One region of the Serpentinimonas maccroryi genome, then DNA from elsewhere that is predicted to be linked to it. Evidence: predicted binding sites of a transcription regulator. Region 1 holds the regulator's gene; each other region holds the start of a gene.
The links. The regulator HrcA, encoded in region 1, represses chaperone genes, less so after heat shock. The targets are predictions, from matches to a motif close to TTAGCACTCNNNNNNNNNGAGTGCTAA.
Positions count from the first base shown of each region.

Region 2: the regulator HrcA is predicted to act here: its motif matches at 7,303-7,329, upstream of rpoH (RNA polymerase sigma factor RpoH).
Region 3: the regulator HrcA is predicted to act here: its motif matches at 6,492-6,518, upstream of groES (co-chaperone GroES).

Region 1 covers NZ_AP014569.1:925,613-936,163, forward strand. Annotated here, with positions in the region: gene recN (DNA repair protein RecN) at 1-843, opposite strand, end outside; gene SMCB_RS04385 (NAD kinase) at 840-1,760, opposite strand; gene hrcA (heat-inducible transcriptional repressor HrcA) at 1,798-2,817, shown strand; gene SMCB_RS04395 (hypothetical protein) at 3,445-3,636, shown strand; gene SMCB_RS12120 (sensor domain-containing diguanylate cyclase) at 3,633-4,571, shown strand; gene mbhE (hydrogen gas-evolving membrane-bound hydrogenase subunit E) at 4,677-6,995, shown strand; gene SMCB_RS04410 (MnhB domain-containing protein) at 6,992-7,477, shown strand; gene SMCB_RS04415 (NADH-quinone oxidoreductase subunit K) at 7,474-7,908, shown strand; gene SMCB_RS04420 (complex I subunit 5 family protein) at 7,905-9,362, shown strand; gene SMCB_RS12125 (Na+/H+ antiporter subunit E) at 9,364-9,714, shown strand; gene SMCB_RS04430 (MrpF/PhaF family protein) at 9,711-9,989, shown strand; gene SMCB_RS04435 (cation:proton antiporter) at 9,989-10,345, shown strand; gene SMCB_RS04440 (LOG family protein) at 10,422-10,551, opposite strand, start outside.
Region 2 covers NZ_AP014569.1:2,047,017-2,057,567, reverse strand. Annotated here, with positions in the region: gene SMCB_RS09540 (tripartite tricarboxylate transporter substrate binding protein) at 312-1,331, shown strand; gene SMCB_RS09535 (tripartite tricarboxylate transporter TctB family protein) at 1,397-1,891, shown strand; gene SMCB_RS09530 (tripartite tricarboxylate transporter permease) at 1,891-3,384, shown strand; gene SMCB_RS09525 (PDDEXK nuclease domain-containing protein) at 3,412-4,470, opposite strand; gene lysS (lysine--tRNA ligase) at 4,680-6,218, shown strand; gene rpoH (RNA polymerase sigma factor RpoH) at 6,282-7,241, opposite strand; gene SMCB_RS09510 (hemerythrin domain-containing protein) at 7,438-7,974, opposite strand; gene SMCB_RS09505 (PQQ-dependent sugar dehydrogenase) at 8,158-9,267, shown strand; gene SMCB_RS09500 (coniferyl aldehyde dehydrogenase) at 9,340-10,551, shown strand, end outside.
Region 3 covers NZ_AP014569.1:439,110-449,660, reverse strand. Annotated here, with positions in the region: gene SMCB_RS02010 (arginyltransferase) at 1-537, shown strand, start outside; gene SMCB_RS02005 (IclR family transcriptional regulator) at 723-1,529, shown strand; gene SMCB_RS02000 (D-alanyl-D-alanine carboxypeptidase family protein) at 1,609-2,904, opposite strand; gene SMCB_RS01995 (2-isopropylmalate synthase) at 3,088-4,638, opposite strand; gene pssA (CDP-diacylglycerol--serine O-phosphatidyltransferase) at 4,859-5,722, opposite strand; gene ampD (1,6-anhydro-N-acetylmuramyl-L-alanine amidase AmpD) at 5,890-6,447, shown strand; gene groES (co-chaperone GroES) at 6,623-6,913, shown strand; gene groL (chaperonin GroEL) at 6,957-8,603, shown strand; gene SMCB_RS01970 (flagellin N-terminal helical domain-containing protein) at 8,719-9,669, opposite strand; gene flgK (flagellar hook-associated protein FlgK) at 9,682-10,551, opposite strand, start outside.

The DNA of each region.
Region 1 (10,551 bases):
GTCGTGGCAGGCGTCATCGACTTGCGCCAGCGCGCTGCTCAGCAGCTCGGCCAGCCCCTGGTAGCGCGGCTCCACGTGTTGCTGCGCTTGCAACGCCTGCGCGGCGCGGTAGAGCAGGGTGCGGGCACTGGCTTCGTCTTCGCTCAGGCAGTGCAGCGCCGTTTGCGCCGCCTCCAGCAGTGCTTGCGCGTGCGCCAGCCGCCCGTGCTGCAAGTTGAGGTCTTCCCATTCGCCGGGCAACGGGGCCAGGCGCTCGAGCTCGGTGAGTTGCCATTGCAGGCGTTCGCGCTCTTGTTGCAGCTGGCTTTGCTGCGTGCGCGCCTGCTCTAGGCTGCGCTGCGCGGCGCGCCAGTCGCTCCAGAGCTGGCGCAAGGCGCGTGCGTCGATGCGCGCGTAGTCGTCGAGCAGCTGGCGCACGGCTTCGGGCCGCGTCAGGCTCTGCCAGGCGTGTTGGCCGTGGATGTCGAGCAGCAGCTCGCCCAGCTCGCGCAACTGGGTCGCGCTGGCGGTGCTGCCGTTGATCCAGGCGCGGCTGCGGCCTTGGGTGTCGAGCTGGCGCTTGAGCCGCAAGGGCTCGCCCGGCTCGCCCTCGAAGCCCTGCTCGGCCAGCCACTCGCGGGCCGCCGCCGTGGGCTCGAATTCGGCCACCACCTCGGTGCGCGCCGCGCCCTCGCGCACCACGGCGGCGTCGGCGCGCGCGCCCAGCGCCAGCTGCAGGGCGTCGATGAGGATCGACTTGCCGGCCCCGGTCTCGCCGGTGAGCACGGTAAAGCCTCGGTTCAAATCCAGTTCCAGTTCGCGCACGATCACGAAATCGCGCAGCGCCATGCGTTGCCAGCTCAACCCACGCCCCCTTCATTCCAGTGCAGCTTGCGCCGCAGGGTGTCAAAATAACTCCAGCCCAGCGGGTGCAACAGGCACAGTTGGTGCGCCGCGCGCCGCACCACAATGCGGTCGCCGTGCAGCAGGCTGGTGAAGCTCTGCATATCAAAGTGTGCGCTGGCGTCGCGCCCCGAGACCACCTCGACCGCGATTTCGCCGCTGGCTGGCAGCACGATCGGGCGGTTGGTGAGCGTGTGCGGCGCGATCGGGGCCATGATCCAGCCGTCGATGGCCGGGTGCAGCAGCGGCCCGCCGGCCGACAAGGCGTAAGCGGTGCAGCCCGTGGGGGTGGCGATCACCAAGCCGTCGGCGCGCTGCTTGGCCACGAAATGGCCATCGACCTCGACCCGCAGCTCCACCATGCTGGGGGCGCTGCCGCGGTTGACCACCACATCGTTCATGGCGATGGTTTCGAACACGCACGAGCCGTCGCGCCAGACGCTGGCGTGCATCAGCGCGCGCCGGTCTTGCTCGTACTGGCCATGCAGAATGGCCTGCAAAACCGGGGCGTAGCCCTGCCACGGGATGTCGGTGATAAAGCCCAGGCGGCCTTGGTTGATCCCCACCAGGGGCACTTGCTGGCGTGCCATCTGGCGCCCGATGCCCAGCATGGTGCCGTCGCCCCCGAGCACCAGCGCCAAATCGCAGTGCCGGCCGATCTCGTTTACATCGAGCACCGGGTAGGGTTCCAGCCCGGTGTTGAGGGCGGTTTCGCGCTCCAGGCTCACGGCGCAGCCCTGATCGAGCAAAAAATGCACCAAGGTGTCAATGATGTCGCGCGAACCCAGTGCGTTGTACTTGCCGATCACCGCCACGTGGCGAAAGCGCAGCTCTGCAGCTGGCGGCGGTGCAGCAGGGGTTGAGGCGTGCTGATTCATGTGCAAATTAAAGCACAAGCCCATTAAAATCTTCCTCATGCTCGATGACCGCTCCAAGCACCTGCTCAAAACCCTAGTCGAGCGCTACATCGCCGACGGCCAACCGGTGGGCTCGCGCACCCTGTCGCGCGCGGCCGGGCTGGAGCTCTCGCCCGCGACCATCCGCAACGTCATGAGCGACCTCGAGGAACTGGGCCTGATTGCCAGCCCGCACACCTCGGCGGGCCGGGTGCCCACCGCGCGCGGCTACCGGCTGTTTGTCGATACCATGCTCACCGCCCGGCGCGACGAGCTACCCGCCGCGGAGTCCATGCCAACCGCAACCTTGCAAGGCGAGCAGCCGCGCCAAGTGCTCAACCAAGCGGCGCAGCTGCTCTCCAGCCTGTCGCACTTCGTGGGCGTGGTGCGGGTGCCCAAGCGCGCCAGCGTCTTTAGGCACATCGAGTTTTTGAGCCTGTCGCAACGGCGCGTGCTGGTGATTCTGGTCTCGCCCGATGGCGAGGTGCAAAACCACGTCATCCACACCCAGCCCGAGTTTGAACAAAGCCAGCTGCAAGAAGCGGCCAATTTTCTCAACGCCCACTACGCCGGCCTGACGCTGAGCGAAGTGCGCGACCGCCTGCGCACCGAAGTCGAGCGCCTGCGCGGCGAGATCGCCGCCCTGATGCTGCAAGCGGTTGAGCTGGGCACCGAAAGCGAGGCGCAGCAAGACGCGGTGCTGGTGGCCGGCGAGCGCAACCTGTTGTCGGTGAGCGATTTTTCGCACGACCTAGGGCAGTTGCGGCGGCTCTTTGACATTTTCGAGCAAAAAACCCAGCTCATGCGGTTGCTCGACGTCTCGCACCAAGCCGACGGGGTGCGGATCTTCATCGGCGGCGACAGCCGAGGCGTGCCGTTCGAAGATTTGTCGGTGGTCAGCGCGCCCTACACCGTCGATGGCGCCGTGGTCGGCACCCTGGGCGTGATCGGGCCGCAGCGCATGCCCTACGAGCGCATGATCCAGATCGTGGACATCACCGCCAAGCTGCTGGGCAACGCCCTGAGCCAACCGCGCTAGGGGTTTCGTAGCCCGCCCTGAGAGGCCAGCCCCTTGGTGTGACCCTATGCACGCCTGTGCCGTTGCGGGTATCGGCGCTTGCTTGGCCGCTTGTCTGGTCGCTTTCGGATGCAGTAAACTCCAAAGCTCTGGGCCTCTAGCTCATGCTTGGTTAGAGCAGCGGACTTAAGCTGCGCCGCCCTGCGGTTCGCAAGAATACGGGCGGCGCGAATGTGGGTTGCCGGCGGGTAAGTTCACTCTGCCTGCCGGTAGAACTGCTCAAATTCGGGGAAACCTCTGCCGCGCAGGCGTGGCGATCCCGAGCGAAACTCCCCCTAGGGGGGAGGACGTGTAGAGACTGTACGGGCAGGTCGTAACGACAAGAGACAGTCCAGACCACAAACCCGAAAGGGGTGGCGAAAGCCATAGCTGGTACGCATAATCCGTTGGTGCCGTGTTCGACTCACGGGAGGCCCACCATTTTGCAGCGTCGCCCTTGAGCCGCCAGTGTACGCACAGCTAAGGCGTTGCCCTATTATTCAGGCCTTCAACTAAAAATTGGGCAGAGAGCTGAGCGCCGTATGAAATGCTTTAGACCCTGACCGACCCCAGTCTGTTTGATAATACTGATTTTTGAGGAGTGAGCCGATGCAGCGTAATCGCGCCAGCGGTGGGTCGGGTGTGGAGTCCAATGACTATCTTGAACGACTTGGGTGGCCGACCCAACTGCTGCGCAAGCTCATGTTCGTCGATTTGCCCATTAAACGCAAGTTTTTGCTGCTCGGGGTTGGCACTCTGTTCTGGTTTTGCGTGCTGTCGTTCACGGTATCACGACAGTGATCGGGCAGATCGACGCGCTGAGCACCGGCGATGTGGATTTGAGAAAAAAGGTCGTCATCCGCACCGACGACGAAATCGGCCAACTGTCCGACAAGTTCAATCAGCTGGTCGAGCGCGTCTATGGCATGACGGTGTACAAAAAAGTGATCGAAGACGAGGCCACGCTCGAAGACGTGTACCGGCGCTTCGAGCCCGACCCCGGCTTCGGCCACGTCTGCACCCCCATGCTGGCTGGTGGGCACACCATCGGCGTGGCGCAGATGCGCTTTGCCATCGATGCCAACGGCGCTGCGCTAGACGCGGGAATGAGCAAAAAACTGTTCAGCGCCAACACCTACATCGAGCAGTCGATCTCGGTGCTCGAGGCCAAGCGCCTGATGGCGACGCTGCGCGAGTCGGCCATGATCGACCCGCTCACCGGGCTTTACAACCGGCGCTTTTTGCAAGATCACACGCAGCAGATCATCAGCGGCGTGTTGCGGCGCAAGACCCAAATCGGCCTGCTGCTGTGCGACCTCGACTACTTCAAACAGGTCAACGACAGCTATGGGCACGACGTGGGCGACTTGCTGCTCAAGCAAACCTCGCAGACCCTGCGCAGCGCCGTGCGCGACTCCGACATCGTGATCCGCTTTGGCGGCGAGGAGTTTCTGGTGCTGCTGATCGACGTCTGCCCGGGCGACTCGCTGGCCGTGGCCGAGAAAATCCGGCTCGCCATCGAGCAGATGAAGGTCAACATCAATGGCGAGACGCTGCGCAAGACCATCTCGGTCGGGGGTCAGCGAGTTCCCCGGCGACACCGACGGTTTCTGGCAGGCGATCAAGTACGCCGACGTGGCCCTGTACCAGGCCAAAGACCAAGGCCGCAACCGGGTGCTGCGCTTTGCCCCCGAGATGTGGCAGCAGGGCGAGTTTTGAAGTTTGCTCGGGGCTGAGAAGCTGAGAGGCTGAGGCGCAGCCGCTGAGGCTTCAGCATCTTTCGGCGTATCGTGCGCCTGATTCAGGTTTTTCGAGATAAAAAATTATTACACTCGAGGCCCATGGCGCAACACCCCTCACACGACCCTTCGGCCGCTGCCATGAGCTTGGGCGCACGCACGGCGTTCGTGCTGCTGCCGCTGCTGGCCTTTCTGGCCGTACTCTGGACGGCGGCCACGCAACCGCTGCCGCTGGACATCCACGTCCCTTGGATCCCGGCGCTGGGCGTGCACCTCGACTTTCACATCGACGGCCTGACGCTGCTGATGCTGCTGCTCATCACCGGCATCGGGGTGGCGGTGTTCGTCTATGCCGGCGGCTACTTGGCTGGGCACCCGCAGCAAAACCGGCTCTACATTTTGCTGACGCTGTTCATGATCGCCATGATCGGCACCGTGATGGCCGACAACCTGATCGTGCTGTTCCTGTTCTGGGAGGCGACCAGTCTGCTCTCGTTCCTGCTGGTGGGCTTCAACCACGAAGACCCCAAGAGCCGCAAGTCGGCGCAGCAGGCGCTGGTGGTCACGGGCAGCGGCGGGCTGGCGCTGCTGGCCGGTGCCATCCTGCTCGGGCAGATCATGGGCACCTACTCGATCCAAGAGATCATCGCCCAGCTGCCCTACACCGAGCACACGCCGCTGCTCACAGCCGCGCTGCTGCTCATCATCTTGGGCGCCTTCACCAAGAGCGCGCAGTTTCCGTTCCACTTCTGGCTCCCGGGCGCCATGGCGGCGCCGACGCCGGTGTCGGCCTACCTGCACTCGGCCACCATGGTCAAGCTCGGCGTCTATCTGCTGGCGCGGCTCGACCCTGGCTTTGGCAGCTGGGAGCTGTGGCAGTGGACGCTGCAGATTTTTGGCTCGTTCACCGCCGCTTGGGCCATGCTGCTGGCGCTGCGCGAGCGCGACCTCAAGCGCATTCTGGCTTGGTCCACCGTGGCCACGCTGGGCACGCTGGTGATGCTGGTGGGCATGGATGGCCACGGCGCCTCGATCGCTGTGAGCGCGCTGCTGCTCGGGCACGCGCTCTACAAGGCGCCGCTGTTCTTCGTCGCTGGCAACGTCGATCACGGCACCGGCACGCGCATCATCGACCGCTTGGGCAATCTGCGCCACGCCATGCCGATCACCGCTGCTGCAGCGGCGCTGGCCGGGCTGTCGATGGCCGGCATTCCGCTCACATTTGGCTATGTGGTCAAAGACGTGGTCGGGCAAGCGGACGCGCTCGGCGGCATGAGCGAAGTGATCAAGGTCGCCAACACCATTTTTGCCGCCGTGGCGGTGGCGGTGGCAGCGGTGGCGGCGGTGCGCGTGTTCTGGCGCCACCCCGGCCACAACCTCACCCCGCCCGATGCCCATGAGGGCGGTGTGGCGCTGTGGGCGCCGCCGCTGGTGCTGGCTTGCATCGGCATTGCGCTGGGCTTGGCGCCGTTCATGGCCGATTGGCTGCTGGGCGTGGCCGCTGAGGCCATGACGCCGCGGGCCGAAGCGGTGGCGGTGCATTTTGCGCTCGAGTTCAGCTTGGGCAGCCTGCTGTCGCTGGCGCTCACCGTGGGCATAGGGGCCGCGGTGTTTATCTACTGGGACCCGCTGCACCGGCGCTTTGACCGGCTGCTGACGCTTTTTGACACCATCAGCACGCCGGCTCAGTACGAGCGCTTCATCAACGGCATCCCGGTGCTGGCGGCGCGCAGCAGCCGCTGGCTACAGGGCGGCGATCTGAGCCAGTACAGCCTGTTGCTGCTGGCCTTTGTGAGCACCGTCATGGGCGGCATCATGCTGGCGGGCTGGAGCCAGTGGCTGTGGCCGGTTTGGGTCACGCCGTCGCTGGGCTTTGTCGGCGCTTGCGCCCTGATTGTGGCTGGGGCGCTGCTGGCGCTGTGGCAGCGCGATCGGTTGGTGCTGTTGCTGGCCACCGGGCTGGTGGGTTTTGGCAGTGGCGTGTTCTACCTTTACGCTGGTGCGCCCGATGTGGCTTACACGCAGTTTGTGGTCGAATCGGTGTTTGTGATCGTGGTGGCGTCGGTGTTGCTCAAGCTGCGCCAGCGCGGCCGCGGTCAAGGGCTGGAGCAGACGCATTCGGTGCGTGGCGCGCTGCCGGTGGCGCTGCTCTTTGGCGCCGTCATCGCCCTGTGGTTGCTGATCGCCTCGGGGGTGGATTTCAACCCGCAGTTGCACCAATTCTTTGCCCAGGTTAGCGTGCCCGAAGCCTTTGGGCGCAACGTGGTCAACGTGGTGCTGGTCGATTTCCGCGCCCTCGACACCTTGGGTGAAATCGTCGTGGTGACGCTCTCGTTCTTGGCCGCCATCGCGCTGCTGCAATCGGTGCGTGCGCACAGCCAGCGCGAACGCGCCAAAACCCAAGCTGGAGGTGGCGCATGAACCGACGCGTGGTGATGCTGGAGTCGATAGCCGGCCCGCTGTACGTGGCGATCTTGCTGGCTTCCTTGTGGGTGCTGCTGCGCGGCCACAACGAGCCCGGTGGCGGTTTCATCGGTGGCTTGCTGGCCGTCAGCGCCTCGGTGCTGTGGGCAGTAGCACACGGCAGCAAGGCGGCCACGCTGCGCCTGCCCTACGGCAGCGCACTGCGCCTGACCATCATGGGCATAGCCATCGGCTTGTTTTCCGGCCTGCCGGCCTTGGTGCTGGGGCTGCCGTACCTCACGCACCTGTGGGGCACGATCCCGCTCGGTTTCACCGAACTCAAGGTCTCGACCGTGATCATTTTTGACCTCGGCGTCTATCTGGCGGTCTGGGGCGGCTTGGCCGGCTATGCGATCGAGTTGCTCGGGCTGGACGAAGGCGACGAAGCCGATGAAGCCCGTGTAGATGGCCCCCCGGCGGCCCAGGAGCAGCGCGCATGATCTGGCTATTGGCCCTGACGGTTTGGATCACGACTTCGGCCGGGGTCTATCTGGCGCTGTCGCGCGACGTGTTTCGCTGCGTCTTTGGCTTAGGCATTCTTGGCAGCGCCGTCATTCTGGCCTTGTTTGCCTCGGGGCGCTTGGGCAGCGTGCAACCGGCGGTCATTCCCTTGGGTGAAACCGTGCTGCGCGACGCCGCCAACCCGCTGCCGCAGGCGCTGGCCCTGACCGCGATCGTGATCGGCTTTGCCCTGATCTGTTTTTCCCTGGTGTTGGCGCTGCGCCTGATTCAGCGCGCCGACACCGACGACTCCGTGGCCCTGCGCATGTCTGAACCGATCCCGACCGACCCCGTCAAACCGCCTTACAACGGCGCCGAACACGAGCCCGCGCTGCCCGCCGCCTCACCGACTTCGGGGGGCGCTGCATGACTTGGCTGGCCGCGACGCCGGTGCTGGTGCCCTTGGCCACCGTGGTGGCCACCGCGCTGGCGCACAAAAACCCACGCCTGCAAAGCGCGCTCAGCTACTTGGGCGTGGTGGCTTTTCTGCTGTGCATGTTGGCCTTGGTGGCGGCGGCGCATCAGGGCCAGCCGGCGCAGACCGTGTTTGGCGACTGGGGCGTGCCCTACGGCATCGAGTTTTATGTCGATCGGCTCAGCGCCTCGATGCTGCTGATCACCGCCATCATGGGGCTGGCCTGTTTGGTGTTCATGGCCAGCGACGCCGACACCGCCGAACCGCGTCACCCGCTGCTGTTGCCGCTGCTGCATGGGGTGCTGGTCGGGGTCGCGGGCTCGTTTGCCACCGCCGACCTGTTCAACCTCTACGTCTGGTTCGAGGTCATGCTGGTGAGCGCGATGGGCTTGTTTGCCTTGGGCGGGCGCGTGGACCAGCTCGACGCCACCTTCAAGTACTTTGTGCTCAACATTTTTGGCACCCTGATGCTGCTCATGGCCGTGGGCATGGTCTATGCCGCCACCGGGCACCTGAACTACAGCGCGCTGGCGCAGGCCGCGCCTTATCTGTCGGACTGGATGAGCATCCTGCTGGTTACCGGTCTGCTGCTGGCTTTTCTGATCAAGGCCGGTGCTTTCCCGCTCTTTGCTTGGTTGCCGTCTTCGTACCACACCCTGCCGGCGCCGGTGCTGGCGCTGTTTGCCGGTTTGCTGACCAAGGTCGGCGTCTATGCGGTGCTGCGCACGGCCGGCGACATCTTTGCCGGCTCCCCCGACCTGATCTACGAGGCGCTGGGCTGGATCGCGGCGGCGACCATGCTCTTTGGCGTGCTCGGTGCGGCCTACCACTGGGACATGCGGCGCATTCTGGCCTTTCACATCATCAGCCAGATCGGCTACATCTTGCTCGGTGTGGCGCTGGCCAGCCAGGCCGGCAACGCCGCCACGCTGTTCTACACCCTGCACCACATCATCGTCAAGGCCAATCTGTTCCTGATTGCGGCCATCATCTGGCGCTTGAGCGGCGATTACGATCTGCGCAAAATCGGCGGCCTGTACAAGGTCAAGCCGCTGCTGGGGCTGCTGTTTTTAATCCCGGCGCTGTCGCTGGTGGGCATTCCGCCGCTGTCGGGTTTTTGGTCCAAGGTGCTGGTGCTGCAAGAGGCCTTGGCGCAGGGCCAGTACGTCTGGACCTTTGTGGCGCTGCTGGTGAGCGTGCTCACGCTGTACTCGATGGTCAAAATCTGGATGGAAGCGTTCTGGAAGCCGCACCCAAACAAAAACTGGGCCTTGCCGCACAACACCCGGCTGGCGCCGGCCTATGCCGCAACCTTGGGGCTGGCGGCGCTGACGCTGCTGATCTCGCTCAACCCGCAGCCGCTGATCGAATACGCGCAGGCGGCGGCACTCAGCTTGGGGGCGCGCTGAAATGATGCTCAAACCGGTTGCCGCCGTCGTGCTGCTGGCGCGTTTTCTCAAGGCCGTGCTGCTCTCGGGCATCCAGACGGTGCAGGTGATCTTGCGCGCCAGCTTGGGCCAGCGCACCCCGCCGCCAGCGGCTTTTTTGCGTGTCCACTTCGCGCCCATGAGCCCGATGGGCGCCTCGCTGCTGGGCTGCATGATCACGCTCACGCCCGGCACCACCACGCTCGACATCGACTTGGAAAACCGCATCATCTTGATGCACGTGCTCGACGCCTCCGACACCGACGCCATCGTGCACGGCATCCGGCACGATTTTGAATCGGGTTTGGTGCCGCTGTTTGGGGTGCGCCCATGATGGACTCTCTGCTGCTCTGGCTGGCCACCTCGGCGCTGGTGTTGTGCGCGCTGGCGGCTTGCGGCTTGGCGACTTGGCGCATCATTAAGGGTCCGACCCACGCCGACCGCGTGGTGGCGCTCGACATCATGCTGGCGGCTGCGGTCGGTTTGTGTATTGCGGCCTCGATCTACACCCAGCGCACGGTGTTTCTGGATGTGGCCATCGGGCTGGCGCTGGTGGGTTTTGTGGCCACCGTGGGCTGGGCCCGGGTTGTGGACAAAGGGGCGGATTGATGCTGCTGGAGTTGCTGGTTGCTGTTTTTCTGCTCGCCGCTGGCGTGCTGCTGCTGATCGCCGCCTGGGGCGTGGTGGCGCTGCCCGACGCGCTGGCGCGCCAACACGCCGCCACCAAGGCCGGCACCTTGGCGCTGGCCACGGCCTGCGTTGGGGCCATGCTGTTTGCGTTCGACTGGGCTTGGAGCTGGCGCATTTTGCTCATCTTGGGCTTTTTGTTCGCCACGCTGCCGGTGGCCTCGCACATGCTGGCGCGGGCGGCGGTGCGCGAGTCGCGCCTGATCCCGGACGTGAGCCAAGTGCCGCTGATCGGCGACGACCCGGCGCAGGGTCACAAGCCGGGCTCTGGCACTTGATTTGACGCTCGGTCGGTGGGGCAGGGCAGAGTGGGGATCCGCCAGATAGCCTCTGCCTTGCTCGATGCCACCGGGTTCAAGCGGTTGGCGCAGCGCAGCCGATCTCGGGCAGGTTGTAAAAGCGCCGAATCCCCTCCCACGCGGCCTCGGGCGTGTCCACGGTTTGGAACAGCTCCAGATCGGCGGGACTGATCACCCCTTCTTCG
Region 2 (10,551 bases), 1.1 Mb from region 1:
ACGAAGATCGCGCTGAATCGGATGAAGATCGCTCGAAATGGGCGTTAACCCTTATTTTCGAGAGTGGATCAAAGTCGGAACCCCTCAAAAAATGGGCGAAAAATCTAGGGTATTCCATGATTTCGATCGATAGTCGTTCGCCAAAGTATGCTCACCGATCGGCGCTTTCTGGCGGCACCTTCCTAGGCTATGCGGCATCGCATAGAGTACCCTACAAGACTTGGGGCAAGCCATCGAGTGGGTGCCGGCAGGTCTGAGTCACCGCGTCCCTTGTCGGTTTATTCGGTTCAATTTTTCAGGAGACACACATCATGTCGCTCGACAAACGTCAATTCATGGGTGCTACGCTCGCTGCGCTGGCCAGCGCCTCGATGAGCAAGCTCGCCTTGGCCCAAGCGCCCTTTCCCACCCGCGACCTCAACGGCATCATCCAGTTTGGTGCCGGCGGTGGCACCGACATCAGCATGCGCGGTTATGCGCCGCACGCCGAGCGCGTGCTGGGGCGCAACATCGTGCTCTCGAACCGCCCGGGCGCGGCCGGCGCGATCGCCGCCAACTTCGTGCGCCAGCAACCGGCCGATGGCTACACCCTGCTCATGGGGGCCGAGCCGCAAGCGCTGTTTCGCGTCATGGGGGTGGCCGACTTCGATTACAACGAGTTTTTCCCGGTCAACATTGCCGCCATGGCCAACACCATTTTGTTGGTCACGCGCCCCGATGCGCCGTGGAACACCATGCAGGATATTTTGAGCTTCGTGCAGGCCAACCCACGCCGGGTGCGCCAATACCTGTCCGGCATCGGCACGGTGCCCTTTACCGTCAACCTGATGATCTCCAGACTGACGCGCTTCGAAACCCTAATGGTGCCCTTCGACGGCGACGGGCCAGCCATCGCTGCCCTGCAAGGCGGCCACCTAGATATCGGTTTCCTCACCTCGGCGGCCGCGATTGAGCACGTGCGCGCTGGTCGCCTCAAAGCCTTGGGGGTGTTGAGCGACCAGCCGTTCCAAGGCATTGCCCCCATGACCAACGCGCCATCGCTGGCTGGTTTGCCGCGCTTCTTGCCTTGGGGTGCTTGGTTTGGCGTGTTCGTGCGGCGCGAGGTGCCCGATGCCGCCAAGGCGCGGCTGGTGGCGGCTTTCCGCGAAGCGGGCAACAACCCCGACTACCGGCGCATGATGGAGGGGCGCGGCAACACCATGCTCAACCTCGGCGGCGACGAGGCGCAGCGCTTCATCAACCGCTGGACCTCGACCACCGCCTGGCTCTACCAAGACGCTGGCCAAGCGCGGGTGAACCCGGAAACGCTGGGCATTCCCCGGCCACGCTGATCGCGTTGGCAAGCGGGCGCGCGGCGTGCTGCGCGCCCATTTCATTTTTTGTAGCGGGTGCTGTGATGTCAGATACCAAGCCTAGGGTCGTGGGCGAAGTCTTTTTTGTGCTGCTGCTGCTGGCGGTGAGCCTGTTTTTGCTCTGGTCGGCCTACACAATCTCGGGCTTTGAGTCTTTTGCCTCGGCAGGGGCGGTGCCCATGGCCGCTGCGGGACTGATGGCGGTCTGCGCCTTGGTGATCTTGGTGCAGACGCTGCGCCGCCCACCCGGCGAGCCAGAGGCCGGCTTGGTGCGCCGCCTGATGGTGCAAGTCACCCCCCCGGCTCTGCTGTTCATGCTGGTGCTCATCGTCTTGTACGTGGTGCTGCTCGAGCAACTGGGGTTTTTATTGGTCTCTTTTTTGTTTTTGTACGCCTCGATGTTTGTGCTCGGCAGTTTCCGCTGGTTTCTGAACCTGGTGGTGAGCGTGGGCACGCTGGTGGTGATCTACATTGTGTTTGAAGAGCTGTTTTCGGTCGTTTTGCCGGGTGGTCGCCTGTGGCAAGGGGTGTTTCAATAATGGAACTGGTGCACGCCTTCTTTGCCTCTTGGATCGACCCGTGGCTGTTGCTGCTGGCCGCGATCGGCACCTTTGCCGGGATTTACATCGGCGCCATACCGGGCCTGTCGGTCACCATGGCGGTGTCGATTCTGGTTTCGTTCACCTTCAAGTGGCCGATACATGACGCGCTGGTGCTGATTTCCGGCATCTTTCTGGGTGGGGTGTATGGCGGCTCGCGCAGCGCCATTTTGCTCAACATACCGGGCGCGCCGGCGGCCGTGGCCACCACGCTGGACGGCTACCCCTTGGCCAAAATGGGCGAAGCGGGCAAGGCGATCGGCCTGTCCACCGTCATGTCGGTGATCGGCGGTTTTGTCGGCATTGCGGTGCTGGCGATCGGGGCGCCATTGATTTCCGATCTGGCCCTGATGTTCAGCCCGCGCGATTACCTGCTGCTGGCCGTGATGGGTTTGTTGCTGGTGGGCGGGCTCACGGGCGACTCGATGGCCAAAGGCGTTTTTGCCGCCGCCCTCGGGGTGCTGATCTCGACCGTGGGGCTGGACCCGCTCACCGCCGAGGCGCGCCTGACTTTCGATTCGTTGCAGCTGTCGGCGGGCATCAACTTCATTGCCGCCATGATCGGGCTGTTTGGCGTGGCCGAGGTGCTGGCGCAGATGCATTACCTGCACGTCAAGGCGGTCAAGCAAAACGTGAGCAAGATCATCCCGTCTTGGGCGCTGGTCAAGCAGCACTTTCCGCTTTCCATGCGCAGCTCGGCCATCGGGGTGGGCATCGGGGCGTTGCCGGGTGCCGGTGGCGACATTGCGTCCTTGATGGCTTACGACCACGCACGGCGCTCGACCAAAAACCCCTCGCGCCCCTTTGGTCAGGGCGCCTACGAAGGGGTGGTGGCACCCGAGAGCGCCAACAACGCCTCGGTCGGCGGGGCCTACATTCCCATGATGACGCTGGGCATTCCGGGCGATGCCGTGACGGCGGTGATCATCGGCGCCATGTTCATCCACGGCCTGCGCCCTGGGCCGCTGCTGATGACCGAGACGCCCGATTTGTTCTGGTTCATCGTCGGCTCGCTCGTGCTGGCCAACATTTTCTTGCTCATCTTTGGCCTGACCGGCATCCGCATTTTTGCCAAGGTGGTCGAAACACCGAAGGCCTTTTTGTTGCCGGTGATCTTGATTCTGTCCGCCGTCGGCGCCTACGCGATCAACAACAACCCGGTCGATGTGTACTGGATGCTGGGCTTTGGCGTGCTGGGTTACCTGATGAAGATTTACGGCTTCCCGGTGGCGCCGGTGATCTTGGGGATCGTGCTGGGGCCCTTATTGGAGCGCAGTTACCGCCAGTCGATCCTGATGACGGGCGAAGACCCGGTGCTGTTCTTCACCGAGTTTTTCACCTCGCCGATCTCCGTCATCCTGCTGCTGGCCTTGGGCTTTAGCTTGCTGGTGAGCACGCCGTGGTGGAAGCGCTGGCGCAGCCGGGGTAAGTAGGCGGTGTGTGTGGGCGGGGGCAGCCCATCAATCGCCTTCCGTCGGCACACCGGGTAGGGCCTGCAACTCGCGCTCAATCTGTTCAATGCTGGGCAGGCCGGTTTGCAGTTCAGCCGGCAACGATTCCAGCAGCTTGAACTCGGCCACGCCCATGGGTTGGGTCTTGTCGCCCAAGGCATACTCGGCTACCACTTTGTTCTTGCTCTTGCACAGCAGCAGGCCGATGGTGGGTTGGTCGTGCTCACCCTTGATCTGGCGGTCCACCGCAGTGAGGTAAAAACCCAGTTGCCCCAGATGCTCGGGCTTGAACTGGCCGCCTTTGAGCTCGATCACCACGTAGCAGCGCAGCTTCAGGTGGTAGAACAGCAGGTCGATGAAGAACTCGTCGCCCCCTACCTCCAGCAGCACCTGCCGCCCCACAAAGGCAAAGCCTGCGCCCAGCTCGAGCAAAAACTGCGTCACATGCTGCACCAGCGCTTGCTCGATGGCGCGCTCCTGTGCATCATCGTGCAAACCCAAAAAATCAAAGCGATAAGGGTCCTTCAGCGACTCGCGCGCCAAGTCGGAGAGCGGCGCTGGCAGGCGCTCGGCAAAGTTGGTGATGGCTTGGCCTGCGCGGGTGTGGGCGCGGGTTTCGATCTGCATCACCAAGACGTTGCGCGACCAGTTGTGCTCAATCGCCTTGGTGGCATACCAGCGCCGTGCCGCGCTCTCGGTCAACTTGTCCAGTAGGGCAAGCTGGTGGTACCAAGGCAATTGTGCAAGCACCGCTTGCACAAATTCAGCCTCGGGCCAAGCTTGGGCAAAACTGCGCATGTACTTGAGGTTGCGCGGCGAAAACCCCTTCATGTCCGGGAAGGCGGTGCGCAAATCGTGCGCCAGCCGCTCGATCACCTTGGCGCCCCAGCCCTCGCGGCTTTGGCGCTGCAAGATGTCGCGGCCTATCTGCCAGTACAGCAGCACCAGCTCGCGGTTCACCGCCAGCGCGGCGCGCTGCTGAGCGCTGTGGATGCGGATTTTGAGCTCGGCCAGCCAGTCGGCATAGCCCGCTGGCGGCGCGGTGATGGCAATCGGGCGCTCGCTCATGCCAGCACTCCAGCGCTCAGGGCCCAGCAGCGCAGCGCCGACCACTGGGCTGCGCCGGGTTGTGCTGCATCTTCAAGTTCCCAGTCCATCTGTGTCCCTCCGCTGCGTAAACCGGATGCCGCTCATCCGTTTCCATCCGTCCCCGTCCATTCTAGGCCACCCACCCCCGCTAAAATCAAAGGTTTGCACCCACACCCCCACAGCGCACCATGGCCGACGACACGCACCTGCCCGCCGACGAAAACCACCTGATCTCCGAGCGGCGCGCCAAGCTGCAGGCGCTGCGCCAAGCGCAGGCGGCTGGGGGGCCGGTGGCGTTCCCCAATGACATCAAGCCGCAGCAGCGCGCCGAGGCCTTGCACGCCGAGTACGGGGCCTTGAGCAAAGAGATGCTCGAGCCGCTGCAGGTGCGCGCCAGCGTGGCCGGGCGCATGATGCTCAAGCGCGTGATGGGCAAAGCCAGCTTTGCCACGCTGCAAGACGGCTCCTTTGGGCCCACCGAGGGGCGCATCCAGATCTACCTCAACGACGCCAGCGTCGGGGCCGAGCAGCACGCCGCCTTCAAGCACTGGGATCTGGGCGACATCGTGGCCGCCGAGGGCACCCTGTTCAAAACCCGCACCGGCGAGCTCACGCTGCAAGTCGAGCGGCTGCGCTTGGTCACCAAGAGCCTGCGGCCGCTGCCCGACAAATTTCACGGCGTACACGACCAAGAGCTCAAGTACCGCCAGCGCTACGTCGATCTGATCACCGACCCGCAAGCGCGTCGCCGCTTTCTGGCGCGCAGCCTGGCCGTGAGCAGCCTGCGCGAGTTCATGCTGGCGCACGACTTTCTCGAGGTCGAAACGCCCATGCTGCAGCCCATACCGGGCGGCGCCAATGCGCGGCCTTTCGTCACGCACCACAACGCGCTCGAGCAGGACATGTACCTGCGCATCGCCCCCGAGCTCTACCTCAAGCGGCTGCTGGTGGGCGGTTTCGAGCGCGTGTTCGAGATCAACCGCAACTTCCGCAACGAAGGCATCAGCGTGCGCCACAACCCCGAGTTCACCATGATGGAGTTCTACGCGGGCTACTGGAACCACCTCGACCTGATGGTGTTTACCGAGCAGATGATCCGCCACGTGGCGCAGCGTGTCTGTGGCGGCACGCGGTTGCAGTACCAAGGGCGCGATGTGGATTTGGGCGCGCCGTTCGAGCGCCTCACCATCCGCGAGGCCATCGCCAAGTACAGCCACGCCGGCGCCCACGCCGACGACCGCGCCTGGCTGCAAACCCAGTTGCAGCAGCTCGGCCTCGACCCAGTCAAGCAGCGGCTGGCCGAGCGCAGCCTGGCCGGTTTGCAAGTCATGTACTTTGAAGAAACCGTCGAGCCGCAGCTGTGGCAGCCCACCTTCATCTGCAACCACCCGACCGAAATCTCGCCGCTGGCGCGCGCTTCCGATACTGACCCGAGCATTACCGAGCGCTTCGAGCTCTACATCAGCGGGCGCGAAGTGGCCAACGGCTTTAGCGAGCTCAACGACGCCGAAGACCAAGCCGCGCGCTTTGCCGCCCAAGCGGGCCACAAAGACGGCGGCGACGACGAGGCCATGTACTACGACGCCGACTTCGTGCGCGCGCTCGAGTACGGCATGCCGCCGGCCGGCGGTTGCGGCATCGGCATCGACCGCTTGCTGATGCTGCTCACCGACAGCCCCAGCATCCGCGACGTGATTCTGTTCCCGGCGCTGCGCCGGGAGGGCTGAATCAGGAGGGGCAGAGGGGCAGGGCGGCCTAGCCTTGCCAGCCTCTCAGCGCGCCTCAACGGCTTAAGCCGCCTCCAGCGCCAAGCGCATTTTTTTCAGCGCCGCAGCCTCGATCTGCCGAATGCGCTCGGCGCTCACGCCGTATTCGGCCGCCAGTTGGTGCAGCGTCATGCCGCCGCTGCCGTCGTCGGCCACCTTGAGCCAGCGCTCGCTCACAATGCGGCGCGCGCGCTCATCGAGCTGCCCCAGCGCCTGCTGCACGCCCTCGCTGGCCAAGTGGTCGCGCTCGCGCGCCTCCAGCACCGCACTCGGTTCGTGGCCGTTGTCGGCCAAGTAGGCGATCGGGCCGTAGGCCTCCTCGCCGTCGTCGCCCGGGCTGGGGTCGAGCACCACGTCGCCGCCAGCGAGCCGGGTCTGCATCTCGAGCACGTCGGCGCGGCGCACCTTGAGCTCGCGCGCCATCGCGTCCACCTCGAACTCGCTCAGTTGCTCGCGGTGCGTGTCGGCATCGCTCGCCTGCGCCTTGAAAGCCTGCTTCATGCTGCGCAGGTTGAAAAACAGCTTGCGCTGCGCCTTGGTCGTGGCCACGCGCACCATGCGCCAGTTTTTGATGATGTATTCGTGGATTTCGGCCTTGATCCAGTGCAGCGCGTAGCTCACCAGCCGCACCCCCTGCTGCGGGTCGAAGCGCTTGACGGCCTTCATCAGCCCCACGTTGCCCTCTTGGATCAGGTCGGCGTGCGGCAGGCCGTAGCCCAGGTACTGGCGCGACACCGACACCACCAGCCGCAGGTGCGACATCACCAGCCGCCCGGCGGCCTCGAGGTCGTTGTGCTGCTGCAGGCGCTGCGCGTAGTCGTGCTCTTCCTCGGCGGTGAGCAGCGGCAGGCGGTTGACGGCGCTGATGTAGGCGTCTAGGTTGCCCAGCGGGGGCAAGACCAGCGCCGAGGTGCCCGTCCAGCCCACGGGGGCGGAGGGCGCGAGTTGGTAAGGCGTAAACGGGGCAAGGGCGGTGCTGCTCATGGGGGCATCTCCTTTGATAGTCAAGCCGTGCGGCTCTGGCCGATAGGGCAACAATTGAATATTAGCACTCTATGGCGTTGAGTGCCAAGAGCGGCGGTGGCAAGAACCCAAAAAGACACTGCCGAAGCAGGAACAGTGCAGCCCCGAAGCAGGGCGCGCCAGCAAGCCAGTCGGTAGGCTCCGTAGGCGGCCAGACTCAGGCTGGCGCAGTGGCGCTGCGCGTTTGGGCGCGCCGCTGTGCCATCTCGCGACCCATGCCCGCTTGGTCGTAGGCTTGCAGGCGCTTTTGCGCTTCCGGGTAGGCCAGCGATTCTTCGAGCAGCAGGTGATCGAGGTACAGCGCCTCGAACACCTCCAGCGCGTGTTGCAGCTCGGCGTGGTCAAACCATTGGCTGCCCGTGCTCAATGCAGAGATGGCGGGTGCGATGTGCAGCCAGTTTTCTTCCAGCCAGCCGTGGTCTTGTACCAAGCGGCGCGCGGCGGCAGCCAGTTCTTCGTCGCGGCTGGCCAGCAGCACCGGAAAGATGTGGGCCTCTTCGTCCAGATGGTGTTGGCGCGCTTCGCCGTTGAAAAAATCCAGCACTGTGCGCGCCTGCCGGCGCCCGGCGGCGTCGAGCGTCTGTGTCTGGCAGGCCTCGACCGTGGCGCGCAACAAAAGCAAGTGGCGTTGCAAGTCGCGGTGGGATTGATCCAAAAAGTCAAACAGGGCGATTTGGGAGCGGGGGCTTATCATAGGGCGCTTCCTCCGATTGAATTCTTTTATTATCCTGCGCGTTGCGCGCAACTTGGTTTGATCAAGCGCAAACAAGCGCGGTTTAGGCGAGTGGAGAAAAATGTTTGCATCTGACTTTGAACCTTCTCCTGGGCATGCGCGGGCCGTTTGGCCTTTGGGGCAGCACACCACGCGTGGGGGCGCTTGGCCCTTACAGGGCTGATTCTGGTGCTGGCACTGTGGCTCAGCGCTGCCCAGGCGCAAGCCAGCCCGGTGCGCACCCAGGTGCTGGCGCAGGGGCTGGAGCACCCGTGGGCGCTGGCCTTCATCGGCCCCGAACAGGTGCTGGTGAGCGAGCGCGCCGGGCGCTTGCGCGTGGTCGGCTTCGACGGCCGCATCAGCGCGCCGCTGCAGGGCCTGCCCGACATCGACGAAGGCGGGCAGGGCGGCCTGCTCGACGTCATCTCCGACAGCGCCTTTGCCAGCAACCGCACCATTTACTTTTGCTATTCCGAACCAGCCCCGGCCGGCGGCGGCAACTCCACCGCCTTGGCCAGCGCGCGCCTGTCGGCCGACTTGCGCCGCCTCGAGCAAGTGCGCGTGCTGTTTCGCCAAAGCCCCAAGGTCGGCAGTCGGCACCACTTTGGCTGCCGCATCGTCGAGGCGCCCGACGGCCATCTGTTCCTCACGCTGGGCGACCGCTTCAGCCGCATGGACGATGCGCAAACGCTGGACAACCACCACGGCAAGGTGGTGCGCGTGGCCAAAGACGGTTCGGTGCCGCGCGACAACCCGCTGCTGGGCCGCGCCGGCGCCCTGCCAGAAATCTGGAGCTGGGGGCACCGCAACCCGCAGGGGGCGGCTTGGGGGCCGGATGGCCAACTGTGGATTCACGACCACGGCCCGCGCGGCGGCGACGAGCTCAACCGCGTGTTGCCGGGGCGCAACTACGGCTGGCCGGTGATCACGCACGGCGTCAACTACATCGGCACGCGCATAGGGGCCGGCATCACCGAGCACCCCGGCATGGAGCAGCCGCTGGTGCACTGGACGCCCTCGATCGCGCCCTCGGGCATGGCGTTTTTGCGCAGCAACCGCTACGGGCCGCAGTGGCAGGGCAATTTGTTCGTGGGCGCGTTGCGCGGCCAGCACCTGCTGCGCCTGCAGCTCGAGGGCACGCGCGTGCTGGCCCAGCAGCGCCTGCTCGAAGACCTGGGGCAGCGCATCCGCGACGTGCGCGAAGGCCCAGACGGCCTGCTCTATGTGCTCACCGACGAGCGCGACGGCCAGCTGATCCGCCTGCTGCCGCCTTGATGCCCGGCGGCCCGGCTGCGCTTGCCTACACAATCGGGGTTTGCGCCCTTGCACCAGCACGCCCCACCCGCCATGAACACCGATCCGTCTCCCGTTGAGCATTTGCAGGCCCTGTTCGAGCAGCAGCGCGCCGCCTTTGCGCGCGCGCCCATGCCCACCTTGCACCAGCGCCTAGCGGGCCTGCACGCGCTGCGCAGCGCCCTCGTGCGCCACCAAGAGGCGCTGATCGCGGCCGTGCACAGCGATTTTTCGGCCCGCTCGCGCCACGAAACCCTGCTGGCCGAAATCCTCACCACGCTGCAGGGCATCGCGCACACGGCGCGACACTTGCGCGGCTGGATGAAACCGCAGCGGCGCAGCGTCAGCGTGCTGTTTGCGCCGGCCAGCAACCGGGTCTATTTCCAGCCGCTCGGGGTGGTGGGGGTGATGGTGCCGTGGAACTACCCCATCCAGCTGGCCCTGCTGCCGCTGGTGGGGGCGCTGGCGGCGGGCAACCGCGTCATGCTCAAGCTCTCGGAGTTCACACCGGCCACCAACCAAGCCCTGCGCACCCTGCTGGCCGAGGCTTTCGAAGAAGACACGGTGGCCGTGGTCGAAGGCGCGCTCGAGGTCTCGAGCGCCTTTGCACAGCAGCCTTGGGACCATCTGCTGTTCACCGGCTCCACGGCGGTGGGCAAGATCGTGATGGCGGCGGCGGCGCGCAACCTGACTCCGGTGACGCTCGAGCTCGGCGGCAAGTCGCCAGCCCTCATCGCGCCCGACGCCGATCTGGCGGTGGCGGCGCGGCGCATCGCTTTTGGCAAGCTGCTCAACGCCGGCCAGACCTGCATCGCCCCCGACTACGTGCTGCTGCCCGCTGGCCAAGAACAGGCTTTTGCGCAGGCCATGCAAGCGGCGGTGGCGCAGCTCTACCCCACTTTGCGCGCCAACCCCGACTACAGCGCCATCGTCAACCAGCGCCAGCACCAGCGCCTGCAGGCTTGGCTGGAGCAGGCGCGCGCCAGCGGGGCGCAGGTGATCGAATGCAACCCGGCCGCCGAAACCTTCGAGGGCACGCGCAAAATGCCGCTGCAGCTGCTGCTCGGGGTGCCCGAAAGCGCCAGCGTGCTGCAAGAGGAGATTTTTGGCCCGCTGCTGCCGGTCATCGGCTACGCCAGCTTGGACCAAGCGCTGGCGCACATCCGCAGCGGCGCGCGCCCGCTGGCGCTGTACCTGTTCAGCCACGACCGGCAGGTGCAGCAGCAGGTGCTCGAGCGCACGCACAGCGGCGGCGTCACGATCAAC
Region 3 (10,551 bases), 490 kb from region 1:
GCCTGCGTGCCGCTGCGCGTGGACGCGCAAGCCTTTGCGCCCAGCCGCAGCCAGCGCCGCGCTTGGAAGCGCCACGCCCACCTGCAAGCGCGCGTGCTCACGCTGGGCCTGCGGCCGGCGCACTACGATCTGTACTTGCGCTACCAACGCCAGCGCCACCCCGGTGGCGGCATGGACCACGACGACCTCGAACAGTACCGCCAGTTTCTGTTGCAAAGCCGCGCCGACACGCGGCTGGTCGAGTTCAACGAGCCGGCGCCCGATGGCGGCGCCGAGGCCTTGCGCATGGTCTCGATCCTCGATGTGCTCGAAGACGGCCTGTCCGCCGTGTACACCTTCTACGACCCCGCCGACCCCAGCGCCGCCTACGGCAGCTACAGCGTGCTGTGGCAACTCGAACAGGTGCGTCAGCTGGGGCTGCGTTACCTCTATCTGGGCTACTGGATCGAGGCCAGCCCCAAGATGAGCTACAAAAGCCGCTTTCAGCCGCACCAGTTGCTGCTCGGTGGGCGCTGGCAAACGCCGCCTGCCAGTTAGCTTGCGCTGGCGGTGTACCAGCCTGGTGCGTGGCTTGGGTGTACCGGCGCATGCACACCACCCATCGCGCGCCACCGCGTGCACACCGACACAAGCGCGCCATACCTAGCGTGGAATGGCTAGCGCGGGATGGCTTTTCACCAAGTAAAATGCGCTGCCATGCTTTCTGCCAAGGGCTACGCACCATGAACCGCATTCCGCACAGCGCTCCCCTGCCCATCTCGCCGCCCAAGCCCAGCGTGCAGGTGATCGAACGCATCATTCAGCTGCTCGAGGTGCTGGCCGCGCACGAAGAGCCGGTGCCACTCAAGCTGATCAGCGAGCGCACCGGCTTGCACCCTTCCACGGCGCACCGCATCCTGAACGACCTCGCTTTGGGGCGCTTGGTCGAGCGGCCCGAACCCGGGGCCTACCGGCTGGGCATGCGCCTGCTCGAGCTCGGCAACTTGGTCAAGGGCCGCCTGAGCGTGCGCGACGCGGCGCTGCTGCCCATGCGCGAGCTGCACAAACAAATCCAGCAACCGGTCAACCTGAGCGTGCGCCAAGGCGACGAAATCATTTACGTGGAACGCGCCTACAGCGAGCGCTCGGGCATGCAGGTGGTGCGCGCCATCGGGGGCCGGGCGCCGCTGCACCTGACTTCGGTCGGCAAGCTGTTCTTGGCCGCCGACGATCCGCAGCGCCTGCGCGCCTACGCCAGCCGCACCGGCCTGATGGGCCAAACGCGCAACAGCATCACCCAGCTGCCCTTGCTGGAGCGCGAACTGGCGCTGTGCCGCCGCCACGGCGTGGCGCGCGACAACGAGGAGCTGGAGCTGGGGGTGCGTTGCATGGCCGCCGGCATATACGACGACCAAGGCCGGCTGGTGGCGGGCTTGTCGATCTCGGCCCCGGCCGATCGGCTCGAAGAAAGCTGGCTGCCCAAGCTGCGCGCCACTGCGGGGCAGATCAGCGCCGCGCTGGGCTGGCAAGCCGAACCGAACCTGCCCTGATGCGCATGCTTGGTGCCATGGCCTGATTGGGTGCCCCACTGCAGGGCAGACCCCCGATCAAGCGTGCCGCGTCTGGCGTTTAGCTCGGTTGCCGCAGCCCCGAGCGCTCGCGCTCACTGGCCGACACCGCATCGGCCGGCAGCGGGCCGCTCGAAAACAGGCTGCGCAACACCCAGCGGCGCAGCCGCTCGGCGTCGGTGGCGCGCGCCTGGCTGCCGCTGGCGCCCAGCAGCACCAAGATGAGCGAACGCCCCGACACATCGGCTTGCATCACCAGCGTGCGCCCGGCCTCGCGGATGAAGCCGGTTTTTTGCAGGTTGATTTCCCAGTCGCCGTTGCGCACCAGCATGTTGCTGTTGCGGTAGGTGATCGTGCGCGGCCCAAGCGCCAGTTGGTACTGCGGCGAGACCGACAACTCGCGCACCAAGGGGCGGTGCGAGCTGGCCGCCGTGAGCATGGCCAAGTCGCGGGCGCTGGAGCGGTTGCCGCCCGACAAACCGGTGGGGTCGGCGAAGTGGGTGTCGTGCATGCCCAGCTCCACCGCCTTGCGGTTCATTTGCCGCACGAACTGCTGCACCCCACCGGGGAAATGGCGCGCCAGCGCGTGGGCGGCGCGGTTTTCGCTCGACATCAGCGCCAGATGCAGGGCTTGGCCGCGCGTGAGCTCGGCCCCCACCGGCAAGCGCGAGCCGCTGCCGCGCAGCCGATCGACGTCGGCCTGGGAGATGGTCAGGACTTCGTTCAAATCCTGCCGGGCATCGACCACGATGATCGCGGTCATGAGCTTGGTGATGGAGGCGATGGGCAGCACCACGGTGTCGTTTTTGCCGAGCAAAATTTCGCCCGTGTTGGCATCCACCAGCAGCGCCACGCCCGAATCGAGCTCGAGCGGGTCGTCGGCCACACGCAAGCCCAAGCGCTCGGCCTGCATCGGGCTGGCGCGCTCGCTGGCCGCAGCAGGCGCAGCGGGGGCGGCAAGCGCAGTTGCAGGCAGCGGCTGGGTCGGTGCCGTCGCAACCACCACCGACACCCGCTGCGACTGTGCCGCCGCATGGCGCGCACGCTCGATCTGCGCGTCGGTTGCGATTTGTTCTTTGGCGGCGAAGCGCTGCCCTGCAGACTCGGGCCTAGCCGCACTGGCTGGGGCGACACTGGGGCGGCTGGCCTGCGGCGCTGTGGCGCGATCGCGCTCGGCCCGGGGGCTGTTCACCTGAACAGGCGCGGCCCGAGCCCCCTCGATGCGCACCTCGGGCGCCGCCACGCGCTGCTTGGCAGGAAAAGGCGTTTGGGCGTGCACGGGCAGCAGCAAACCCGTGCACCCGAGCAGCAGGGCCGCCGACCAGCCTGGGCGCAGCACAAATTGGTATCGGTTCATGTTTTTCTACCCTCTAGAAACAGGCGCTGGGCCTGCCAGTATAGAGAGAAAAATCAAAAACCAATCCAGATTCAGGCGCTTGTGAGGGGTTTTTAAGCCCTCATCACAAGATTTTTGCGGCCGTTTAAGGGTTTTCCCTAGGCCGCTCAAGGCCCACGCAGCGCAGCCCGGGCGGCTTGCGCTTCAGACCGGCCAGCCCTGCGCCTGCACCCGCTCGGCCTTGCTGTGCAGTTTGGTGAGGGCACTCAGGTAGGCTTTGGCCGACGCGACCACGATGTCGGGGTCGGAGCCCACGCCGTTGACCACCCGGCCTGCGTGCTGCAGCCGCACCGTGACTTCGCCCTGGCTCTCGGTCGAACCGCTGGTGATGGCGTTGACCGAATACAGCTGCAACTCGGCGCCGCTGTGCACGTGGGTCTCGATGGCTTTGAGCGACGCATCCACCGGGCCGTTGCCCTCGGCTTGTCCGCAGTACTCTTTGCCGCCGATGGTGAACACCACCCGCGCCTGCGGGCGCTCGCCGGTCTCGCTGTGCTGGGCCAGCGCCACCAGCGCGTAATGCTCCTGATCGGGGGTCACGCTCTCGTCGCTGACCAGCGCCAGAATGTCTTCGTCAAAGATTTCCGACTTGCGGTCGGCCAGCTCTTTGAACTTGGCAAAGGCGGCGTTGAGCTCGACTTCGCTGTGCAGCGCGATCCCGATCTCGTCGAGGCGCTGCTTGAAGGCGTTGCGGCCGCTGAGCTTGCCGAGCACGATCTTGTTGGCGCTCCAGCCCACGTCTTCGGCGCGCATGATCTCGTAGGTGGCGCGCGCCTTGAGCACGCCGTCTTGGTGGATGCCGCTGGCGTGGGCAAAGGCGTTGGCCCCGACCACGGCCTTGTTGGGCTGCACCACAAAGCCGGTGGTCTGGCTGACCATGCGGCTGGCGGGCACGATCTGCGTGGTGTCGATGCCGACTTCAAGGCCGTAGTAATCGCGCCGCGTTTTGATGGCCATGACGATTTCTTCGAGCGCGCAGTTGCCGGCGCGCTCACCCAAGCCGTTGATGGTGCACTCGACCTGGCGCGCGCCGCCGATCTTGACGCCGGCGAGCGAGTTGGCCACCGCCATGCCCAGATCGTTGTGGCAGTGCACGCTCCAGACCGCGAGGTCGGAGTTGGGCACGCGCTCGCGCAGGTCGCGGATGAAGTGGCCGTAGAGTTCGGGCACGCCGTAGCCCACGGTGTCGGGGATGTTGATGGTGCGCGCGCCGGCGCTGATCACCGCCTCGATGACGCGGCACAAAAAGTCGGGGTCGCTGCGGTAGCCGTCTTCGGGGCTGAACTCGACGTCGGGGCAGAGCTGGCGCGCCAGCCGCACCGCCTGCTGCGCCTGCTCAAACACCTGCTCGGGCGTCATGCGCAGCTTTTTTTCCATGTGCAGCGCGCTGGTGGCGATGAAGGTGTGGATGCGGGCGCTGCGCGCGCCGGCCAGCGCCTCGGCCGAGCGGCTGATGTCGCGTTCGTTGGCGCGCGCCAGCGAACAGACGGTGCTGTCTTTGATGGCGTCGGCGATGGCCTTGACGGCTTCGAAGTCGCCGTTGGAGGCGGCGGCAAAGCCAGCCTCGATCACGTCCACCTTCAGGCGCTCGAGCTGGCGCGCGATGCGCAGCTTCTCGTCCTTGGTCATGGAAGCGCCGGGCGACTGCTCGCCGTCGCGCAAGGTGGTATCAAAAATGATCAGTTTGTCGCTCATGTGAGTGCTCCAAGCGGTGTGACCGCAACCTGGTGTTGCCCGCAGCCCCTAAAACACCAACGGCCCGCTGCGGGTGCAAACGGGCCGTTGTGCAAAAAAGGCGTGCGCTAGCTCGCCGACCCGTGGTGGAACAAGGGTAGTAGCGATAGCGCGCGCAGGTTTTGCATGTAGTCAATATAACATGCCCAGCCGGGCGGATGATTGCCCCTGCCTATCACCTTCAGCGGTGAAGGTCTTTTTCGTCTGGGTCGTGGGTGCTGGTGCTCACCACGCTGGTGGGCTCGCCGCGCAGCTTGCGCCAGCCATACACCACGTAGCCCGAGGCGGCATAGCCGGCGATCAGGCCAAACAGCACCAGCGGCGGATGGATGTTGATCACCGCGATCCCCAACGCCACCAGCACGATCACCACGAACGGCACGCTGCGCTTGAGGTTGAGGTCTTTGAAGCTGTAAAAGGGGATGTTGGAGACCATGGTCAGCCCAGCGTAAAGCATGAGGGCGAACATCGGCCAGACCAGATCGGGGGGGCTGACCTCGAACTCGGTCGCCAGCCAGATGAAGCCCGCCACCAGCGCCGCCGCCGCCGGCGAGGGCAGGCCCTGGAAGTAGCGCCGATCGACCACGGCGGTGTTCACATTAAAGCGCGCCAACCGCAGCGCCGCGCAGGCGCAATAGACAAAAGCCGCAATCCAGCCCCAGCGCCCCAGGTCGTACAGCGCCCACTCGTAAGCCACCAGCGCCGGCGCGGCGCCAAACGAGACCATATCGGCCAGCGAGTCCATCTGCTCGCCAAAGGCGCTTTGCGTGCGCGTCAGGCGCGCCACCCGGCCGTCGAGGCTGTCGAGCACCATGGCCGCAAAAATACCCAGCGTGGCCAGATCAAAACGGCCGTTCATGGCCATGACCACGGCATAAAACCCACCGAACAGCCCTGCCAGTGTGATCAGGTTGGGCAGCACGTAGATGCCCTTGATGCGCCGTGGCGGGGGTAGGCTTGGGGGCGGGGGCGGTGCGGCAGCTCCACAGGCCCCCGAATCGGGCTCGGGCTTGGGGGCAGGTGGGGGGCTGGCATCGGCTTGCATGGCGGCAAGTGTAAGCCAGTGCGCTCGGCATCTGGACATCGACATCTGGGCTGACACCCTTATCTGGACTGACTCGGGTAAATGTGCCGCCCACTCCAGCTAGACTCAATATCCTGAACCTCACCGCCCCCAACCCGCCTTTGTCCTAAAGCCCTTCCGCCGTGCCCATGCCCACCCCCCGCCGCTGCCCCAGCCCGCACCACGGCGCGCGCCCGCCGCAGGCGCGCATCACGCTGCTGGTGTTGCACTCCATCAGCCTGCCGCCGGGGCAGTACGGCGGCCCGCAGGTCGAGCAACTGTTTGCTGGCACGCTGGACTGGGGCGCGCACCCCTACTTTGAGTCGATCCGGGGCCTGCAGGTGTCGGCGCACTACTTCATTCGCCGCTGCGGCGAGCTGCTGCAGTTTGTGGACTGCGAGCGCCGCGCCTGGCATGCCGGGGCCTCGCAGTGGCAGGACCGGCCCAACTGCAACGATTTTTCCATCGGCATCGAGCTCGAAGGCCTGGAAGGCGAGCCCTTCGAGCCAGCCCAGTACCCAACGCTGGCCGCGCTGTGCCTCGAGCTCGCGGCGCGCTACCCGATTGAGCACGTGGCCGGGCACCAGCACATCGCCCCTGGGCGCAAGGCCGACCCCGGGCCGGGCTTCGACTGGGCGCTGCTGCAGCGCCTGACCGGCTGGCCGCGCGAACGCTTGGCCGGGCTGTGGCCGCAAGACCAAGCGTAGATTTTCGCCACCCCCCCTTGAAAAGCGGCGCTGCGCCCTTATCATTAGCACTCGTTGGTGGTTGGTGCTAACAACGGCCTCGGTCGGCGGCCTGCCCAAGGCAGCCGCGGCCGGCCCCCACGACTTTCGTAGCAACCGCACCTTTGTGTGTGCCTTTTTTGTGACAGGAGAACCCATGAAACTTCGCCCCCTCGCCGATCGCGTGATCGTCAAGCGCTTGGAACAGGAAACCAAAACCGCTTCGGGCATCGTGATCCCCGACAACGCCGCCGAAAAACCCGACCAAGGTGAAGTGCTGGCCGTCGGCCCGGGCAAGACCAACGACAAAGGCGAAACCAAAGCCCTGAGCGTGCAGGTCGGCGACCGCGTGTTGTTTGGCAAGTACAGCGGCCAGACCGTCAAGGTCGATGGCGACGAGCTGCTGGTCATGAAAGAAGACGACCTGTTCGCGGTCGTCGTGCGCTGAAGCGCGCCCCATCCACCCCCACAAATTTCAAGGATAGCAACAAATGGCAGCAAAAGATGTAGTTTTCGGCGGTGAAGCCCGCGCCCGCATGGTCGAGGGTGTGAACATCCTGGCCAACGCCGTGAAGGTGACCCTGGGCCCCAAAGGCCGCAACGTGGTGCTCGAGCGCAGCTTCGGCGCTCCCACCGTGACCAAAGACGGTGTTTCGGTGGCCAAAGAAATCGAGCTCAAAGACAAGCTGCAAAACATGGGCGCGCAGATGGTCAAGGAAGTCGCTTCCAAGACCAGCGACAACGCCGGTGACGGCACCACCACCGCCACGGTGCTGGCCCAAGCCATCGTGCGCGAAGGCATGAAGTACGTGGCCGCCGGCATGAACCCGATGGACCTCAAGCGCGGCATCGACAAGGCCGTCACCGCCCTGGTCGAAGAGCTGAAGAAAGCCTCCAAGCCCACCACCACCAGCAAAGAAATCGCTCAAGTGGGCGCGATCTCGGCCAACGCCGACGCCAGCATCGGCGACATCATCGCCAAGGCGATGGACAAGGTCGGCAAAGAAGGCGTGATCACGGTTGAAGACGGCAAGAGCCTGGACAACGAGCTCGACATCGTCGAAGGCATGCAGTTCGACCGTGGCTACCTCTCGCCCTACTTCATCAACAACCCCGAAAAACAAGCGGCGCTGCTGGACAACCCCTTCGTGCTGCTGTTCGACAAGAAAATCAGCAACATCCGCGACCTGCTGCCCACGCTCGAAGCCGTGGCCAAGGCCGGCCGCCCGCTGCTGATCATTGCCGAAGACGTGGAAGGCGAGGCGCTGGCCACGCTGGTGGTCAACACCATCCGCGGCATCCTGAAAGTGGTGGCGGTCAAGGCCCCGGGCTTTGGCGACCGTCGCAAAGCGATGCTGGAAGACATCGCCATCCTGACCGGCGGTAAAGTGATCGCCGAAGAAGTCGGCCTGACGCTCGAGAAGGTCACGCTGGCCGATCTGGGCCAAGCCAAGCGCATCGAAGTGGGCAAAGAAAACACCACCATCATCGACGGTGCCGGCGCTGAAGACGACATCCAAGCGCGCGTCAAGCAGATCCGCATCCAGATCGAAGAAGCCACCAGCGACTACGACCGTGAGAAGCTGCAAGAGCGCGTGGCCAAGCTGGCCGGCGGCGTGGCGGTGATCAAGGTCGGTGCCGCCACCGAAGTCGAGATGAAAGAGAAGAAAGCCCGCGTTGAAGACGCGCTGCACGCCACCCGCGCGGCCGTGGAAGAAGGCATTGTGGCCGGCGGCGGCGTGGCGCTGCTGCGTGCACGCCAAGCCATCGGCGCGGTCAAGGGCGACAACGCCGACCAAGAAGCCGGCATCAAGCTGGTGCTGCGCGCGGTCGAAGAGCCACTGCGCATCATCGTCGCCAACGCCGGTGGCGAGCCCAGCGTGGTCGTCAACTCGGTGCTGGCCGGCAAGGGCAACTACGGCTTCAACGCCGCCAACGACACCTATGGCGACATGATCGACATGGGCATTCTGGACCCGACCAAGGTCACGCGCACGGCGCTGCAAAACGCTGCGTCGGTGGCGGCGCTGATGCTGACCACCGAGGCCATGGTGGCCGAAGCCCCCAAAGACGACGCACCGGCCATGCCGGGCGGCGGCATGGGTGGTATGGGCGGCATGGGCGGCATGGACATGTGATGTCGCTGGCGTGAGCCACTGGTCGCCAGCACGGGCCTTCTGGGTTCGGGGCTGGCGAACCAAAATAGCCGGGGAGCTGCAGAGCCTCCCGGCTTTTTTTGTGCGCGCCGCAAACTCAGGCGATGAACTGAAACAACGACAAACGCTGCACCTGAGCGTAAGACTGCAGCGCTGCTTGCAGCCCCAGTTGCCGCGTTTGGAAATCGGAGATCGCGCGCACCATGTCGAGGTCGGTGAGTTGCGACAGGGCCTGCTGCCCAGCCAGCGAGCGGTCTTGCAACATGCTGTCGATGCTGTCGGCACGTTGCAGCAATTCGCCCAAACGGCCGCGCACCAGCAGCAAACGGTCTTGGCCGGTTTGTAAATCGGCGTTGACATGCGCCAGCGCTGCCGTGCGCGCGGTTGCGCTCAAGCCCGTGTCTTCGAGCGTGTCAATGGCGCGCTGCATGATGGCAAACAGGTCGGTGTTGCCCACCACTCCAGGGTCGGCTGAGGCCAAGTTGTTCAAGGCAAAATCGCCATCGACGCGGTTGGGCAGCCCGACTTCGGTCGCCGCCGCTTGCCCGGCGAGCAGGCGCGTCGTGACGCCGGTCGGCGGCCCGACTTGCTCAAACGGCCGACCGCTGGCGTTGGTCACGCCCAAACCACCGAGCAAAGCGTTGCCCTCGGCGTCTTGCACATTGGCCAGGTTCAGCACCTGTTCGCGCAGGCCGCGCATCTCGAGGCTGATGGAATTGCGGTCGCTGCTGGTCAGCACCGAATTGCTGCCCTGCACCAGCAGTTCTTGAAAACGTGCCAAAAATTCGCCCATTTGAGCCACGGACCCTTCTGCCAATTGCAGACTGGAGCGCGAGCGCTCGAGCGCGCGCAAATCGGCATCGGTGCGCAAGATCCGGTTGTGCTCGCGCTCGGCCATGGTGGCGGCCACCGGGTCGTCGCTGGCGCGCAGCACGCGCTTGCCGGCCGAGAGCTTTTCTTGCAAATCGGAGAATTCGGCGCTGCGCTGGCTAATGCGGGCGATGCTGGCATCAAAGGCATTGGCAGTGGCGACGCGTGTGATGCTCATGGTTCCCCTCCTTTAACGACCAAAGCTGGCCAGCAAGGTATCAAAAATCGACTGCATGCTTTGCAGATAGCGCGCACTGGCTTGGTAAGCCTGCTGGAACTGCAGCAACCGCGCCGCCTCTTCGTCAAGGTTGACGCCAGCCTGATTGGCGCGCGCACTCTCGGCATTGAGCGCCAAGCGGGTGTGAAATTCGGAATCGGTTTGCGCCCGCTGCAAACCAGCCGCCACGGCGCTAAAGACCGGGATGTACCCATCCGACAGCATAAAACCGTCGATGGTCGCTAGGTCGCGCAGCGCCAGCAGCGCTTGGCCGTTGCCGGCATTCTGGCGCAAGTTTTCTGTGGGCAGCGGCTCACGCACGTTAAAGGTGTCGCCGACGGCTGGCGCGCCGCGCAGGGTGAGGCTGAAACCGCTGCCCACTATTGCTTGGCCCGAAACAAAAGCTTGCGTAGGTCCGCCGTTGATGGTGTAGCCGCCGGCAACAAAGGTGATCGTGGCCGGTACATCAGCAAACGGTGGCATTTGCCCGGTGGGCCGATACAGGGCCTCCACTTGTGCATTGCCAGAATTGCCCGCCGCCGCCGCAACCACCACCGGGCTGGACAGCGCCAGCTGCGAAGGCGCAGACAGATTCACCGCCATGGCAGCAGCCACGCCCCGAAACGGACGCAGCAGCACCTCGGTTCCTGCAGCACCACTGGCCAGACCGCCAAAGCGCAGTCCGTCCAAGGTCAAATCGGTGGTCGGCGCGGCAAAGGAGACGCTGAAGCCATCGCTGATGCGGGTCAGGTTGCCAGCACCAGCACCCGTGAAAGTGACCCGGTAGTCCGATGCCCGAAACTGCGTCGGTGTGTCAGCGGCAGGGTCCATGCCCACGCTCAC